2 regions of the Halomonas sp. THAF5a genome follow, and region 1 is predicted to be linked to the other one. Evidence: predicted binding sites of a transcription regulator. Region 1 holds the regulator's gene; the other holds the start of a gene.
The links. Region 1 encodes FNR, which switches genes on or off when oxygen is low (the NO sensors DNR and NnrR bind a similar motif). Its sites were predicted from a motif close to TTGATNTANATCAA; they were not measured.
Positions count from the first base shown of each region.

Region 2: FIU83_RS00815 (peptidase U32 family protein) is a predicted target of FNR. The motif match lies at 3,185-3,198, and genes of this name have one in related genera.

Region 1 is NZ_CP045417.1:656,108-663,446, reverse strand. It holds gene hemN (oxygen-independent coproporphyrinogen III oxidase) at 1-1,323, shown strand, start outside; gene fnr (fumarate/nitrate reduction transcriptional regulator Fnr) at 1,391-2,134, shown strand; gene ttcA (tRNA 2-thiocytidine(32) synthetase TtcA) at 2,277-3,188, opposite strand; gene FIU83_RS02955 (3'-5' exonuclease) at 3,285-3,911, opposite strand; gene FIU83_RS02950 (putative nucleotidyltransferase substrate binding domain-containing protein) at 3,955-5,778, opposite strand; gene FIU83_RS02945 (DUF4212 domain-containing protein) at 6,306-6,566, shown strand; gene FIU83_RS02940 (sodium:solute symporter family protein) at 6,573-7,339, shown strand, end outside.
Region 2 is NZ_CP045417.1:187,587-194,925, forward strand. It holds gene FIU83_RS00800 (adenosylcobalamin-dependent ribonucleoside-diphosphate reductase) at 1-77, shown strand, start outside; gene FIU83_RS00805 (ribonucleoside-diphosphate reductase) at 282-1,022, shown strand; gene FIU83_RS00810 (U32 family peptidase) at 1,167-2,084, opposite strand; gene FIU83_RS00815 (peptidase U32 family protein) at 2,093-3,088, opposite strand; gene FIU83_RS00820 (globin) at 3,287-3,715, shown strand; gene FIU83_RS00825 (PLP-dependent aspartate aminotransferase family protein) at 3,836-5,032, opposite strand; gene FIU83_RS00830 (globin domain-containing protein) at 5,132-6,301, opposite strand; gene FIU83_RS00835 (YIP1 family protein) at 6,402-6,968, opposite strand; gene FIU83_RS00840 (MarR family winged helix-turn-helix transcriptional regulator) at 7,111-7,339, shown strand, end outside.

The sequences.
Region 1 (7,339 bases):
GACGTCCCCTTCGCGGCGGCCTCGCCGTCCCCCGCCTATGCCGCCTACCCCACGCCCCGGGCGATGGACGACGGCATCGGCCCGGAGGCCTATCGTCAGGCCCTCGAGCAGAGCAACGCCGCGGCGCGTCCGCTATCGCTCTACGTGCATCTGCCCTTCTGCCAGCACGCCTGCTTTCACTGCACCCGCCGGCCGGTCACCACCGCGGACCGCCGGCTGGCCGAGGCCTACCTCAGCCGCCTCGATCGGGAGATGGTGTTGATCCGCCGCCACCTGGACCCCGGGCGCGAGATCCGCGCCCTGCGGTGGGGCGGCGGCACGCCGACCTTCCTGACACTCGACCAGATGGGCGACCTGATCGACCGGCTGGATGCCCGCTTCCGGCTGGCCGCCGACCGCGACCGGGAGTACCTCATCGAGATCGACCCCCGGGGGGCCGATGTCTTCACCCTGCGCCATCTCGAGGCGCTGGGCTTCAATCGGCTGAGCCTGGAGGTGCTCGATCTGGACCCCGAGGTCCAGCGGGCGATCAACCGCGAGCAGGGGCGCGGCATGACCGAGCAGCTGCTCGACGAGGCGGAGCGGCTGGGCTTCGGCTCCGTGAACCTGAACCTGGTCCTCGGCCTGCCTCGCCAGACCCGCGACGGCTTCATCGCCACCCTCGAGCAGGTCATCGCCATGGCGCCGTCGCGGCTGTCGCTGTTCCACTACCGCCATGCGCCCGAGCGCTTCCCCGGGCAGCGCCAGATCCGGTCCGCGGACCTGCCCGCTCCCCGGGAGGTCCGGGTGATGCTGCAGGCGGCCATCGAGCGGCTCGCCGCCGCGGGCTACGTGCATCTCGGCCACGACCGCTACGTGCGCGGTGGCGACCGCCTGGTCCAGGCGCTGGCGGCCGGGCGCCGGCGCGACGACCTGGTCGGCCTCGGCGTCATGGCGGTCTCGCGGCTGGACGCCCTGCACGTGCGCAACCCGCTGCGCCTCGCGGCGTACGAGGCGGCCCTGGACCGCGGGGAGTTGCCCACCGTCGCCGGCCATCGGCTGAGCCTGGACGACCGGCTGCGCGGCGCCGCCATCGAGCAGCTGACCTGCGATCATCATCTCGACCTGTCGGCCATCGGCGAGGCCTTCGGGCTGGACGCCGAGGCCCACCTCGCCGAGCCGCTGGCACGTCTCGCCGGTGCCGAGCCGCAGGGACTGATCGTGCGCGAGGGGCCTCGGTGGCGCGTGACGCCCAGCGGGCGCCTGATGATCCATCGACTGGCGGCGACCTTCGACGCCTACCTCGACGCCCCATCGCCACAGCCGGAAGCGCCACCCTCCTAAGGGATCCTTTGCCGGTGGGGGACTATCCCCCATAATGAGCAGCGAGCCACCCGTCATGGAGGAGAGCATGCCCGATCCCGCAACCGGCAGGCGCCGCGCCCTGATGAACGAGACGCGCTGCCAGACCTGCAGCCTGAGCTCGCTCTGCCTGCCGCTGGCGCTCGAAGTGCAGGACATGGACCAGTTCGATGCCATCATCCGTCGCCGGCCGCCATTGAAGAAGGGCGAACCCCTGTTCCGCCAGGGCACGCCCTTCACCAGCGTCTTCGCGGTGCGCTCGGGCAGCCTCAAGCAGGTGACCACCGAGGGCAGCGGCGAGGACCAGCTGACCAACTTCTACCTGCCCAGCGAGCTGGTGGGCCTCGACGGCATCGACGAGGAGCGCTACCCGGGGACGGTCGTGGCGCTGGAGACCACCACGGTCTGCGAGATCCCCTTCGATCGCCTCGACCGCCTCTCCGAATCCCTCCCGGAGCTGCGCGGCCAGCTCTACCGCAGCATGAGCAAGGAGATGCGCGACGACCGCCGCATGATGCGCCTGCTGTCACGCAAGACCGCCGACCAGCGCCTGGCGACCTTCTTCGCCAGCCTCTCCGACCGCTTCCGCCGCCGCGGCTACTCGCCCTACAGCTTCCGGCTCTCCATGTCCCGGGCCGACATCGGCAACTACCTGGGGCTCGCGGTGGAGACCGTCAGTCGCATCCTGAGCCGCTTCCAGACCCAGGGGCTGGTGGCCGTCTCCGGCCGCGAGGTCAACATCCTCGACCTGGAGGCTCTGCTCGAGGTCGCAGAGCAGGAGGGCTGTCGCTGACAGCGCCAGGCAGGGTGCTGACTGAACCGCCGCGTATCCGCCATCAACGAAGAAACCCACGGGACTCGACATCCCGTGGGTTTTTCATTGGCTTCCTCGACACCTGCCGCCCGTTACTGAGCCGCCGGGCGCTCGGCGCGACTCACTCGTTGTGCAGGTCGATGCGATCGGCCCGCATCTTGGCCTGCTTCTCCTCCAGCCCGGCGAAGTCGAACAGCTCGCGGTCGGCCAGCTGCGAGGGCGCGACGTTGGTCACCGCCTTGAACATGCTCTCCAGGCGGCCGGGATGCTTGGCCTCCCACTCGGCGAGCATCTCCTTGACCACCTGGCGCTGCAGATTCGGCTGCGAGCCGCACAGGTTGCAGGGAATGATCGGGAAGGCCATGCGCTCGGAGAATTCGGCGATGTCGGCCTCGCGGCAGTAGGCCAGCGGGCGGATGACGATGTTCTTGCCGTCGTCGGAGAGCAGCTTGGGCGGCATCGACTTGAGGCTGCCGCCGAAGAACATGTTGAGGAACAGCGTCTCGAGGATGTCCTCGCGGTGGTGGCCCAGGGCGATCTTGGTGGCCCCGATCTCCTCGGCGTAGCCGTACAGCGAGCCGCGGCGCAGCCGCGAGCAGAGCGCACAGGTGGTCTTGCCTTCCGGGGTCTTCTCCTTGACCACCGAGTAGGTGTCGCGCTCGAGGATGTGGTAGTCCACGCCGAGGCCGTCCAGGTACTCGGGCAGCACGTGCTCGGGGAAGCCGGGCTGCTTCTGGTCGAGGTTCACCGCCACCAGCGAGAAGTTCACCGGCGCGTTGCGCTGCAGGTTCCGGAGAATCTCCAGCATGGTGTAGCTGTCCTTGCCGCCGGAGAGGCACACCATCACCTTGTCGCCCTCGCGGATCATGTCGAAGTCGATGATGGCATTGCCGACCTGGCGCCGCAGGCGCTTCTGCAGCTTGTTGAACTCGCGCCTGGCCTGGGCGTCGGGCGCCTCGGCAGACGGGGTCGACGGCTCGGCCGGGGCGGCCTCATCGGCGGGACGGGGATCGAAGGTCACGGCATCTTGCATGGTCGGGGCGCTGCCAGGGCAATCGGGGAACGGAAAGGGCGCCTATCCTACCACTCTGCCGCGAGACTGGCGACGCGCCCCGCCCGTGCCGCGGAATCAGCCGCAGCGCTCTACCCCGAGCGCATCGCGGGTCAGGCGCAGATGGATCAGCGCCGCGGTCACGGCCTCCCCGAGCGCCGTGTGCCGCCCCATCACCGGCACCCCCATTCGCCTGGCCACCTCCTCGAAGCGCGGCCGGGTGGCGAGCTCGGGGTGCTGGCGACGCAGCCGGCGATAGTAGGCCTGGGCCACGTCGATGCGGGCGTTGGGCAGGTCGAAGCCGAAGCGCGGCCGCAGGTAGCGGTTGAGCAGCGTCAGGTCGTCGTCGAGGCGCCAGCCGATCAGCGGGCGGTTGCCGGCGAAGTCCAGGAACTGCGACAGGGCCTCGTCGATCCCGGCCCCCTCGGCCAGGTCGATGCCGCGCAGGCCGTGCAGGCGGATCGAATCACCACTCAGGCTGGCGGGCGGCGCCAGCCGCAGGTCGAGGGAGTCGCTGGTCAGCACCCGGTCGCCGCGAAGGCGCACCGCCGCCAGCGACAGCAGCTCGGCACGACGCGGGTCGGGACCGGTGGCCACGCAGTCGATGGCGACCAGCTCCTCGCCGGTATAGGGCGCGAAGAGCCAGCCATGATCGCCGCGTGCCTGTCGGCGTCGATCGGCGGCGCGGCGCAGGGCCCTGAGCATCAATAGAACCTCCGTGTGTCGTGGTCGGTGAACGGCGAGCGGGTCAGGAGTACTCGAGGTGGAAGCGATGGGACAGCCGCTGCTTGAACTCCTTGACGATATGCAGGGCCTCGCGGAGCAGGTCTCGCTCGAGGGAGGAGAGCGCCTGCACCACCACCCGGTCGGGCGCCTCGTCCCGGCCCTCGGGCTCGTCGAGGCGGGCCAGCTGCTGGCGAAGCCTCAGCTCGGTGAACAGCGACAGGGCCTCGCCCAGGTCCTCGGCGAAACGCTCCTCCAGGCGGCCGTCGGCGACCAGCGCCTCGAGCCGCTCCAGGGTCGAGGTCGCCGTGATGCGCCGCTCGAGTGCCAGGGTGCGCACGCCGTGGACGATGGGGAAGATGCCGCCCTTCTTGATGTCGACCCCGTGCTGGGGCTTCTTCAGCGACCCGAACAGGGTCAGCGGCGTAGAGAAGCGCAGCGCCGTGCGGGCGAAGTAGGAGAGCAGGATCTCGTCGCGGCTGCAGCGTTCGAAGAGTTCCTCGCGCAGCCGCGCGAGCAGCGCGGCGTTGCCGGCCACCGCGTGGGCGTCGAGCAGGATCGCCAGGCGCATCAGGCTCTCGCCGTCGCGCTTGGCCGCCCACTGGGCGATGCGCCCGCGCCACTGGCTCTCGGTGCCCACCCACTCGGGGTTGGAGACCATGATGTCGCCGGGACAGGGCGGGTAGCCCAGCTCGATCAGCGTCTCGGTGAGGCGCTGCATCTGCGCCGCGCAGTCGGGCCAGTCGAGGTCGTCGGTGAGGATCAGGCCGTTGTCCTGGTCGGTCTTCAGGATCTGCTCGCCACGCCCCTCGCTGCCCATCACCATCAGGCAGCTGTGGTCGTGGTAACGCTCCTCGATCAGAAAGCCCCAGGCCTTGTTCATGATGCGCCCGTTGAGGGCGGCCAAGAGCCCCATGGCGAAGCGCAGCTTGACGCCCTGGGCCATCAGCGCCTTGACCAGCTCCGGGGTGCGGCGGCTGGCGGCGGCCAGCGTCTCCAGGCTGCTGGCCTGCTCCACCTGCAGGCTCACCACGTAGCTGCGGCTGGAGAAGTAGCTGAGCACGTCGGTCAGCTCGACCACGCCACAGGGGCGGCCGTCCTCCATGACCACGACCCGCTCGACCTTGCAGCGGGTCATCTGGACCAGCACCTCGAACAGGTACTGCTGGGGCGTGGCGGTGATCAGGGCGTAGTGCGCCACGTCCTTCACCGGGCTCTGCTGGGTCAGGCCCTCGAGGACCAGGGCATTGAGCAGGTCGGTCTTGGTGACCATGCCCGGCCCCTCCTCGCCCTCGACCAGCAGGCTGTCGGCGTGGCTGTCGTTCAGGGTATGCACCGCCTCGGCCATGCTGGTGGTGGCCGGCACCACCCGCGGGGGCCGCATGCACTCGCTGACGCGGGCCAGCATGAAGCCCGCCATGGTGACGCCCCCCTCGGCGCGGCGCTCGGTGAGCAGGCGCGTCTTCTGGGCCAGGCGCTGGCGGAAGAACTCGGCGAAGGCCGGGTAGGCCGCGCAGAGCTGCTGGAACACCCCCTTGGGCAGCAGGTAGCAGAGGCTCTCCTGCTCGGCCCGGAAGCGATAGCGGCTCCTGCCGTTGAGGATGCTGATGGCGCCGAACAGGTCACCGGCCGTGTAGTGGCCGATGTGCGACTGGGCGCCGGGCAGGGTCGGGTCCAGCTCGGCGACCTCGCCCTTGTGGATCAGGAACAGGTATTCCCCGGTCTGGCCGGCATCGAGAATGATCTCCTCGCGGTCATAATAGGCCAGGTCGATACTGCGACGGACCCGCTCGCGCCCCTCGTCGTCGAGGAAGGTGAAGGGAGGATGGGAGAGTTCTACATCGACCATGGGGCTGTCCTCGTTGCGCGGCGCTCACCACCCCGCTGACCTCGGCGGACTCGGCGTCCAGCGAGTCTTCAAGATAGCAAAGTCGACGCGCCATAAAGACCTAGACAATCGTCCTACCATGACCGCCTTAGACCATGGTCAAACACCGGCGCCCACCGCCCCTCAACCCGCTGTCATTTGCGGGCTATACCATCGTCCTATGCGTACCATGAAGTGCCCAGCGCTAGCTGCTAAAACAGACTCCAACACCCTGATTAAAAACGACTTTGCAAAAAGACTCCGAACCGATGCGTCTTCATGATACGAAAGTCTGGGATTTATTTAAGGCATTTTCTGACCAGTATTGTGCATGAGCCATACAGGGCATTCCCGCGTCGCCCCTTGCACGATGACCGGCCACGCGCGACCCGATGATCGACGGCTCACACGCCGCCATCGAGCTCGCTGTGTCGGCATGATTGTCCTGATGAGTGATGCAAACGCTCCGGAACACTTTCCAATCCCAACAACAAGTGGAGAGCAACACCATGGCAGACGAAAAGTCTAATGCCGCTGCTTACTGGAAGGCGAACGTCCGCCTGATCACGGGGTGCCTGATCGTCTGGGCCTTCGTGTCGTACGGCTGCGCCATCCTGTTTCGCCCGCTGCTGGCCGGCATTCCAGTAGGAGGAACGGACCTGGGCTTCTGGTTCGCCCAGCAGGGATCGATCCTGACCTTCATCGGCATCATCTTCTTCTACGCCTGGAAGATGAACCGTCTCGACCAACAGTTCGGACTCGGGGAGTAAGCCAGCATGAGTCAGTTTGCCATCAACCTGCTGTTCGTAGGGGCCTCGTTCGCCCTCTACATCGGCATCGCGATCTGGGCGCGCGCCGGGTCGACCAAGGACTTCTACGTCGCCGGCGGCGGCGTGCACCCGGTCACCAACGGCATGGCCACCGCCGCCGACTGGATGTCCGCCGCCTCCTTCATCTCCATGGCCGGCCTGCTGGCCTCCGGGGGCTACGCCAACTCCACCTTCCTGATGGGCTGGACCGGGGGCTACGTCATCCTGGCCATGCTGCTGGCGCCCTACCTGCGCAAGTTCGGCAAGTTCACGGTGCCGGACTTCATCGGTGACCGCTTCTACAGCAACACCGCCCGCCTGGTCGCGGTCATCTGCCTGATCGTCGCCTCGATCACCTACGTCATCGGCCAGATGACCGGTGCCGGGGTAGCCTTCTCGCGCTTCCTCGAAGTCAGCAACACCTGGGGCATCTGGATCGCCGCCTTCATCGTCTTCCTGTACGCGGTGTTCGGCGGCATGAAGGGCATCACCTATACCCAGGTCGCCCAGTACATCGTGCTGATCATCGCCTACACCATCCCGGCGGTGTTCATCGCCCTGGAGCTGACCGGCAACCCGATCCCGGGTCTCGGCATGTTCAGCACCCACACCGAGTCCGGCGTGCCGCTGCTCGAGAAGCTCGACGACGTGGTCAACGCGCTGGGCTTCCGCGACTACACGGCCGACGTCGACAACAAGCTGAACATGGTGCTGTTCACCCTGTCGCTGATGGT
Region 2 (7,339 bases), 470 kb from region 1:
TCATCTACGACGGCGAGGAGCACAATGCGGCGAATCTCTATGATGCGCTGAAGGAAGGCACCTATGGCAAGTGGTAAGCCAGTGTTCTCGAGCTGGCCCTCAGCGAGAGGCGCCGGGGATGAGCCGAAGAGGAGGTCCTACGCCATGGATGGCGTCGGTAGCGTACAAGGACGTATTCACAGCGCCTCCTCGCTGGTCCGACATTTCGGGGCTTGTCCCCGTCTCAGCCCCGAGCGATGGATGTCCAGTGCCACCCAACAACTTTTCGGAGGAGTCTCCTGATGGCCGTCGAGATCACTTCCAAGATCGTCTCCTACAGCGTCAAGAAGGCGGTGGAAGCCCCGCCGCTGGCCGAGGAGAACCCGCTCACGGTGCGCATCCCCTCGCGCCCCGAGGGCACCCTGGAGGCCGTGTCGGAGAAGATCTCCTACGTCGGCGCCGAGGGGCGCAAGAAGGTCTACCTGCTGGTCTCCTTCATGCCCGTGGAGGGCGTGGTCAACGGCAAGCGGGTGGTGATCGAGCGCCCGGTGGAGTTCTTCTTTCCCTCTGGCCAGCTCTCCAGCGAGCACCAGTGGATCACCGCCACCATGCGCAGCCTGTCGCTGGCCGCCCGGGGCGGCTACGTCACCCAGGCGGTGGCCGACCTGCGCAAGGTGGCCTGGGACAAGGGCCTGGTGCGCTGCGGCATGAACCGCTGGGGCAAGCCGGTGTTCCACGACTCCGAGGTCGCGGCCATCGCCTGGTCGATCCAGCAGATCCTCTACCGCCGCGGCTTCCTCGACCAGGATGGCCACCAGGTGCCGGTGGAGGAGCTGGTCAGCCGTTACGCCCAGCGCCTGGCGAGCGGCCGCCCCTGGCATCCGCCCACCCCGGAGGAGCTCGAGCAGGCCGACCGCCAGGCGCAGGAGCAGGGCGGTGGCCCCGCCGTGGTCGGCCACTGCCCCGAGTGCAACGGCGAGCTGATCATGATGGACGGCTGCCCCACCTGCTACTCCGGCTGCGGCTGGTCCAAGTGTGGATAAGCGGGCCCGCTAGAGGGCCTGTGGATAACGCGGGCCGGCCCGGCTGAACGCCCGCGATGGGGGTAATAGCGATGGAGAGACGCCCCGGGACGCAGCGCGTTCCGGGGCGTCTCTTTCATGTTGGCATGGGAAGGCGCGTTGCGCTCAGGGCGCGGCCGAGCCGCGGCTGTGGTCCATGCCCGGGCGGCCGTACCAGTAGCCGTCGCAGACCTCGGCCTCCACCAGCGCCAGCGGGTCGGGGGCGGGAAGGGCGCCTCGCCGCGCCGCATCGAAGGCCGCGACCACCTCGGCCATGCCCTCGGCGCGGGGACTCAGCCGGGCGCTCGCCACGCCCATCTCGGCCATGGTCGGCAGCTCGTGGCGCAGGTCCTGGCAGGCGCCGGAGAGGGTCTGGATGCCGTTCAGCGTGAACACCTCCCGGGATTCCTGGGAGCGCAGGGCGAGGCCCTCGGGATACTTCTGGCAGACGAACTGGCAGCGGTCCTTGGGCTTCTGGTGGCGCCGCGCGGTGAAGCAGCGTGACGACCAGGCCAGCGGCAGGTGACCGTAGGCGACGACCTCGCAGGGCTGCTCGAGCCCCCTGTCGCTACAGTCGGCCAGCAGCCGGGTCAGATCGTCTCGGGACATCTCCACCGGCGCCTGCCAGCCCTGCATGCCGGCGCGGGCCAGCACGGCCAGCGAGGCCGGGTTGTAGAGGTTCAGCGCGGCCCCGGCGACGAAGGGCAGGCCGGCAGCGGCGAGACGCTGCACCGCGCTCTGGTCGTTGGCCTCGACGGTGAACTCGCCATTGTCGCAGAGCCTGCGCAGGTCGCGCAGGTCGGCCTCGGACTCGATCAGGGTCTGGCTCGCCAGCACCACCCGCTTGCCGTTCTGGGCGAGCTCGCGGCCGATCCCCAGCCAGTCGTCGAGCTTCATGTCGCGGCGCCGGGAGCAGACCGACTCGCCCAGGGTGACGGTCTCGACGGGCCAGTCGGCGGCGGCGCAGTAGAAGGCGGCGTAGTCCTCGCGGGTCCAGTAGAAGAGCACCGGGCCAAGGCTCATTTCCAGGGTCGTGGCGGTCATGAGGTCTCCTATTTCCAGCGCCGCTCGTAGGCGCCCAGGGTGGTTGTGGCGCCCTCGGAGAGCTCGCCGAGGCCGGCCATCCAGGCGGGCTCGGCGCGGAAGTGCCCGGGGGCGCGCTCGACACGATCCAGGGCCTGGCGCCAGATGCCGGCGACCTTCGAGACGTAGGCGGGGCTGCGCTGGCGTCCCTCGATCTTCACCGCGCTGATGCCCAGCTCCTTGAGCTCCGGGAGCAGCTCCAGGGTGTTGAGACTGGTCGGCTCCTCGATGGCGTGGTAGGTCTCGCCTCCCACCGCGAAGCGCCCCTTGCACAGGGTCGGGTAGCCGGCCCGTTCGCCCTCGGCGTAGCGGTCGATCAGCACGCCGTTGAGGCGTGACTCCCGGCCCCGGGGGGTCTCCTCCCAACGCACGTGGGCCGCCGGCGAGCAGACGCCGCGGGTGTTGGGCGACTCGCCGGTGAGATACGACGACAGGTAGCAGCGCCCCTCGGCCATGATGCAGAGGCTGCCGAAGGCGAACACCTCGAGCTCCACCGGGCTCTGCTTCGCCAGGTCGCGGACCTGGGTGATCGAGAGCACCCGCGGCAGCACGGCGCGCTTGATGCCGAACTGCTCGTGGTAGAAGCGCAGCGCCTCATGGCTGGTCGCCGAGCCCTGCACCGAGAGGTGGCGGTCGAGGTGCGGGTGGCGGCGGGCGGCATAGTCGAGCAGCCCCATGTCGGCCAGGATCAGAGCGTCGACGCTGAGCTCGGCGGCCTGGTCCACGGCGCGGGTCCACATCGCCCAGCCGTCCGGCTGCGGGTAGGTATTGATGGCGCAGAACACCCGCTTTCCCCGGGCGTGGGCATAGTCGATGCCCTCCCCGGCGCGCTTGTCGGTGAAGTTGAGCCCGGCGAACTGGCGCGCGTTGGTGGTGTTCTGGAAGCCGAAGTAGACGGCATCGGCACCCTCGTTCACGGCTCGCTTGAGGGCGGGCAGGTTGCCGGCGGGGCAGACGAGCTCCATGGCGCGACTCCTCTCGATGAAATCCCGGCCATGCTAGTCGACCCGCCCGGCCCCGCCCTTGACGGGCGTCATCTCGGGCGGGCATTCGCCCCCGACGTGATCCAGGTCATGTCCTGTCCACCGTTCGGCTCCCGGCCGTGGCGGGCATGCGCGCCTGGCCTAGGCTATGATCAGGCCCGTTCACCGTGCGGGGTGACCATGGACATCGAGCGGCTCTTCGACGAGAGCTACGTGCGGGTGCTGAACCGCGAGGTCGAGGGGCAGGCGTTCTTCGCGATCTTCTACGACCGCTTCCTCGCCGCCTCGCCCGCGGTCGCCGAGAAGTTCCGCCATACCGACATGGCGCGCCAGCAGGCGATGCTCAAGAAGGCCTTCTACCACCTGCTGGCGTTCTACGCCTCGAGCCATACCGACTATTACCTGCAGCAGGTGGCGATCACCCACGACCGGGCCCACCGGGATATTTCTCCGAGGCTCTACGACCTCTGGCTCGAGAGTCTGATCGACACGGTGCGCGCCTTCGACGAGGCCTTCGACGACGACATCGAACTGGCCTGGCGGCTGGTGATGACCCCGGGCATCGTCTTCATGACCTTCCACTACGACCGGGGAAACGGCGACGGCTAGGACTTTCCGTGAACACCCTGGTGGGTTGACACGACTGGGCGCGTGCAGGGCCCCCGCGGGCGGACGTCCAGGGGGCGATGCCGCTGAGTCGGTAGACCTCGCGCCCGGTGCGAGGCGCCCTCAGCCGGCCGGCTCCGGATCCAGCGCCTGGCGCAGGTCGGCGAGCAGGTCCTCGACCTCCTCCAGGCCGATCGATAGCCGCAGCAGGTTGTCGCCGATGCCGCGCCGGGCGCGCTCCCGGGGCGAGAGATCGGCGTGGGAGGTGGTGCAGGGCTGGGTCACCAGGCTCTCGGCGCCGCCGAGGCTGGGCGCCAGCGCGAACAGCGCCAGCCGGTCGGCGACCCGGGCTGCCGCCTCGCCGCCGCCCGCCAGCTCGATGCCGAGCATGCCGCCGAACCCCGACATCTGGCGGCAGGCCAGCGCGTGCCCGGGATGGCTCGGAAGGCCCGGGTAGAGCACCCGGGCGAGGGCGGGGTGATTCGCTAGCGCCTCGGCGATCGTCTGGGCGGAGGCGCTGTGGCGCTGAACGCGCAGCGCCAGGGTGCGCAGGCTGCGGGACAGCAGCGCAGCCGTCTGGGGGGAGAGCGCCGTGCCCAGGCTCTGGCGCCATGCCCACATCGGCGACAGCACCTCGGCACTCCCCATCACGGCGCCGGCGGTAAGGTCGCCGTGGCCCCCCAGGTACTTGGTGGCGCTGTGCACCACCAGGTCGGCGCCCAGTGCCAGCGGATTCTGGTTGATCGGCGTGGCGAAGGTGCCGTCCACCGCGACCAGGGCGCCGTGACGGTGGGCCTGCTCGGCCACCGCGGCGACATCGATCAGCTGGAGCCTGGGGTTGGTCGGCGTCTCCAGATAGACCAGGCCCGCGCCCGCGACCAGGTATCGCTCCAGCGCCTCGGCGTCATGGCCCTCGAGCAGGCAGTGCGTGTCGATGCCCAAGCCCGGCAGATGTCGCTCGAGCAGGCTCATGGTGCCGCCGTAGACCTCGCCGAGGCAGACGATGCCGCGCCGGCCGTGGGTCAGCAGCAGCGCGCTGATGGCGGCCATGCCCGAGCAGAAGGCCCAGGCCGACTCGGCCTGCTCCAGCGCCGCCAGGGTCTCCTCAAGGGCGTAGAGCGTGGGATTCTGGCCGTAGCGGGTATAGAGAGGGGCGCGTCGGCGCCCCTCGGTGACCTCGCGCAGCGCCGCGGTGTCGGGGTAGGCGAAGGTGGTGGTGTCGTAGATCGGCATGTGCGGGCTGCCGAAGGCGTCGCGCTGCCGCTGAGCGTGAATGGCCCGGGTCGCGGGGCCGTGGCGGGGCGGTTGGGAAGAGGACATGGGAACTCCTTCGCGCGGTGAGAGGATTGGACGCGGCCCCGGCCCCCGGCGGGGAGGCCGTCCCGGGGTCGGGGTGGCATGACCGGGCCCGACGTGCCGTCAGGCGGCCTCGAGGGGGCGGGAGGGGCCGAAGTGCTCGTAGTGGCGACGTTCCGCCGGCACGCCGAGGTCGGCCAGTGCCCGATCCACGGCGGTCATGAAGCCCGGGGGGCCAACGAAGTAGCAGCGGGCGCCCTCGGGCAGCAGATCGGCGAGCAGCTCGCGGTCGATGCGACCGATATGGTCGGCGTCGGCGCCGCGCTCATGGACGCTCACGGCATGCAGTCGCTGCGGGTGCGCGGAGGCCAGCGCCGCCACCTCGTCGCGGAAGGCGTGGTGCTCGGCGTCCAGGGCGGCGTGCAGGTAGATCACCCGGCGTCCCGCGGCCAGGGCGTGGCGCGCCATCGGCAGCAGCGGGGTCTGGCCGACGCCGCCGGAGGCCAGCAGCAGGGGCTCGTCCTCACCCTGCAGGATCAGCTCGCCGGCGGGCGGCAGCAGCTCCAGGGTGTCACCCACCGCCATGGCATCGTGGAAGTGGCGGCTCGCCCGGCCCTCGGGCTCGCGCTTGATCGAGATCCGGTAGGAGCGGCCGTTGGGCACGTCCGAGAGGCTGTAGTGGCGATAGAGCGGCTCGCCGTCGATGGTCAGCCGCACGCCGATGAACTGGCCGGGCGCGTGATCGGCCACCAGGCCGCCGTCCTCGGGCTCCAGCACGAAGGAACGGATCACCGCGCTCTCGCGGCGGATCTCGGCGATGCGAAAGCGCCGCGTGCCGCGCCAGCCGCCGGGGCGCTCGGCGAAGGCCCGGTAGCGGTGATCCTCCAGCTCGATGAGCAGGCCGGCGAGCTCCTCGTAGAGGGCGCTCCAGGCTCCGGCGACCTCCGGGGTCACCGCCTCGCCCAGCACCTCGCCGATGGCGGCCATCAGGCACTCGCCGACGATGGGGTACTGATCGGGCCGGATGCCCAGGGCGACGTGCTTGCCGACGATAGTACCCAGCGCCCCCCTGGCCTGCTGGGTATCCTCGCGCAGCCCCACGTAGGCCAGCACCGCGCCGGCCAGCGCCCGGGGCTGTCCGCCGTCGCGCTGATGGGCCTCGTTGAACAGCGGCTTCACCTCGGGGTAGCGCGAGAACATCAGCGGATAGAAGCGCTGGGTGATGGCGTCGAGATGCTCCGCCACCGTGGGCGCGGTGGCGGCGATCAGGCGTTCCTGGTCTGGGGTCAGCATGGCGGGGCTCCGGTCAGGGGTGTCTTTTAAAGTGCATTTAAAATACATCTTAAAGCCTGGCCCCGTCATCTCGCGGCGCTGACGCAAAATGTCGCAGGGATCAGTAAGCCCAGACGATGGTCATCAGCAGGCCCCAGGCCAGCACGCCGGCGGCCATGATCGTGTAGGCGGCCGACATGGTGTTGACGTCGTTGTCGCTGCGTCCACACAGCGCCTGCAGGCCGTGATAGAGCAGCTGACAGGAGATGCCGAGCGCCGTCAGCACGGCCAGGACGCCGAGCAGCAGGCTGGGGATCAGCAGGACGAGGGCCGAGGACCAGAGCGGCAGCGGCGCCAGGGCGGCCAGCAGGTAGGCGTCGTGATAGCTGATCGACAGCTCCCGGGTGCTGTTGACCACGGAGTGGATCAGCCAGCCCATCAGGAAGAAGGTGAGCAGCTCGGCCAGGAACAGGATGGTGGTGATGAAGCGCCACTCCCGGTCGGCGAAACCCATCACGAAGTCGTCGCCGTAGTGGGTGCCGGCGTAGTAGAGCATCACCGGGGGCAGCAGCGACATGGGTAGCACCAAACACCAGGCCAGCACGGGAATCGGCGTCTGGCGCTGTTGAAGCGACTTCCAGCCGGCCTGGCGGGTGAAGGGCAGCTTGAAGATCGTCACGGGGTTCATGGGAGGCTCCTCGCGTCCGGGCATGATAAAATATCACGGCATGATATAGTTGCTTAACCTTTTAGGCCCCGGCCCCCTCCCTGTCAAGCGACACGGACGCCGCCGGATCGCCCCACTTCCCTCTTTCGGATCGAGAACGGCCATGATCGACGACGCCTTGACCAAGCAGGACTTCCAGCGGCTCTCGCACTTCCGCTACCAGCTGCGCTGCTTCCTGCGCCAGAGCGATGACATCTGCCGCGAACACGGCCTGACGCCGCTGCAGTACCAGCTGCTGCTGCACCTGCTTGGCGGGGAGGGGAGCGAGTGGGCCTCGGTGGGAGAGCTGGCTGAGCGGCTCCAGGCGAAACACCACGGCACGGTGGCGCTGG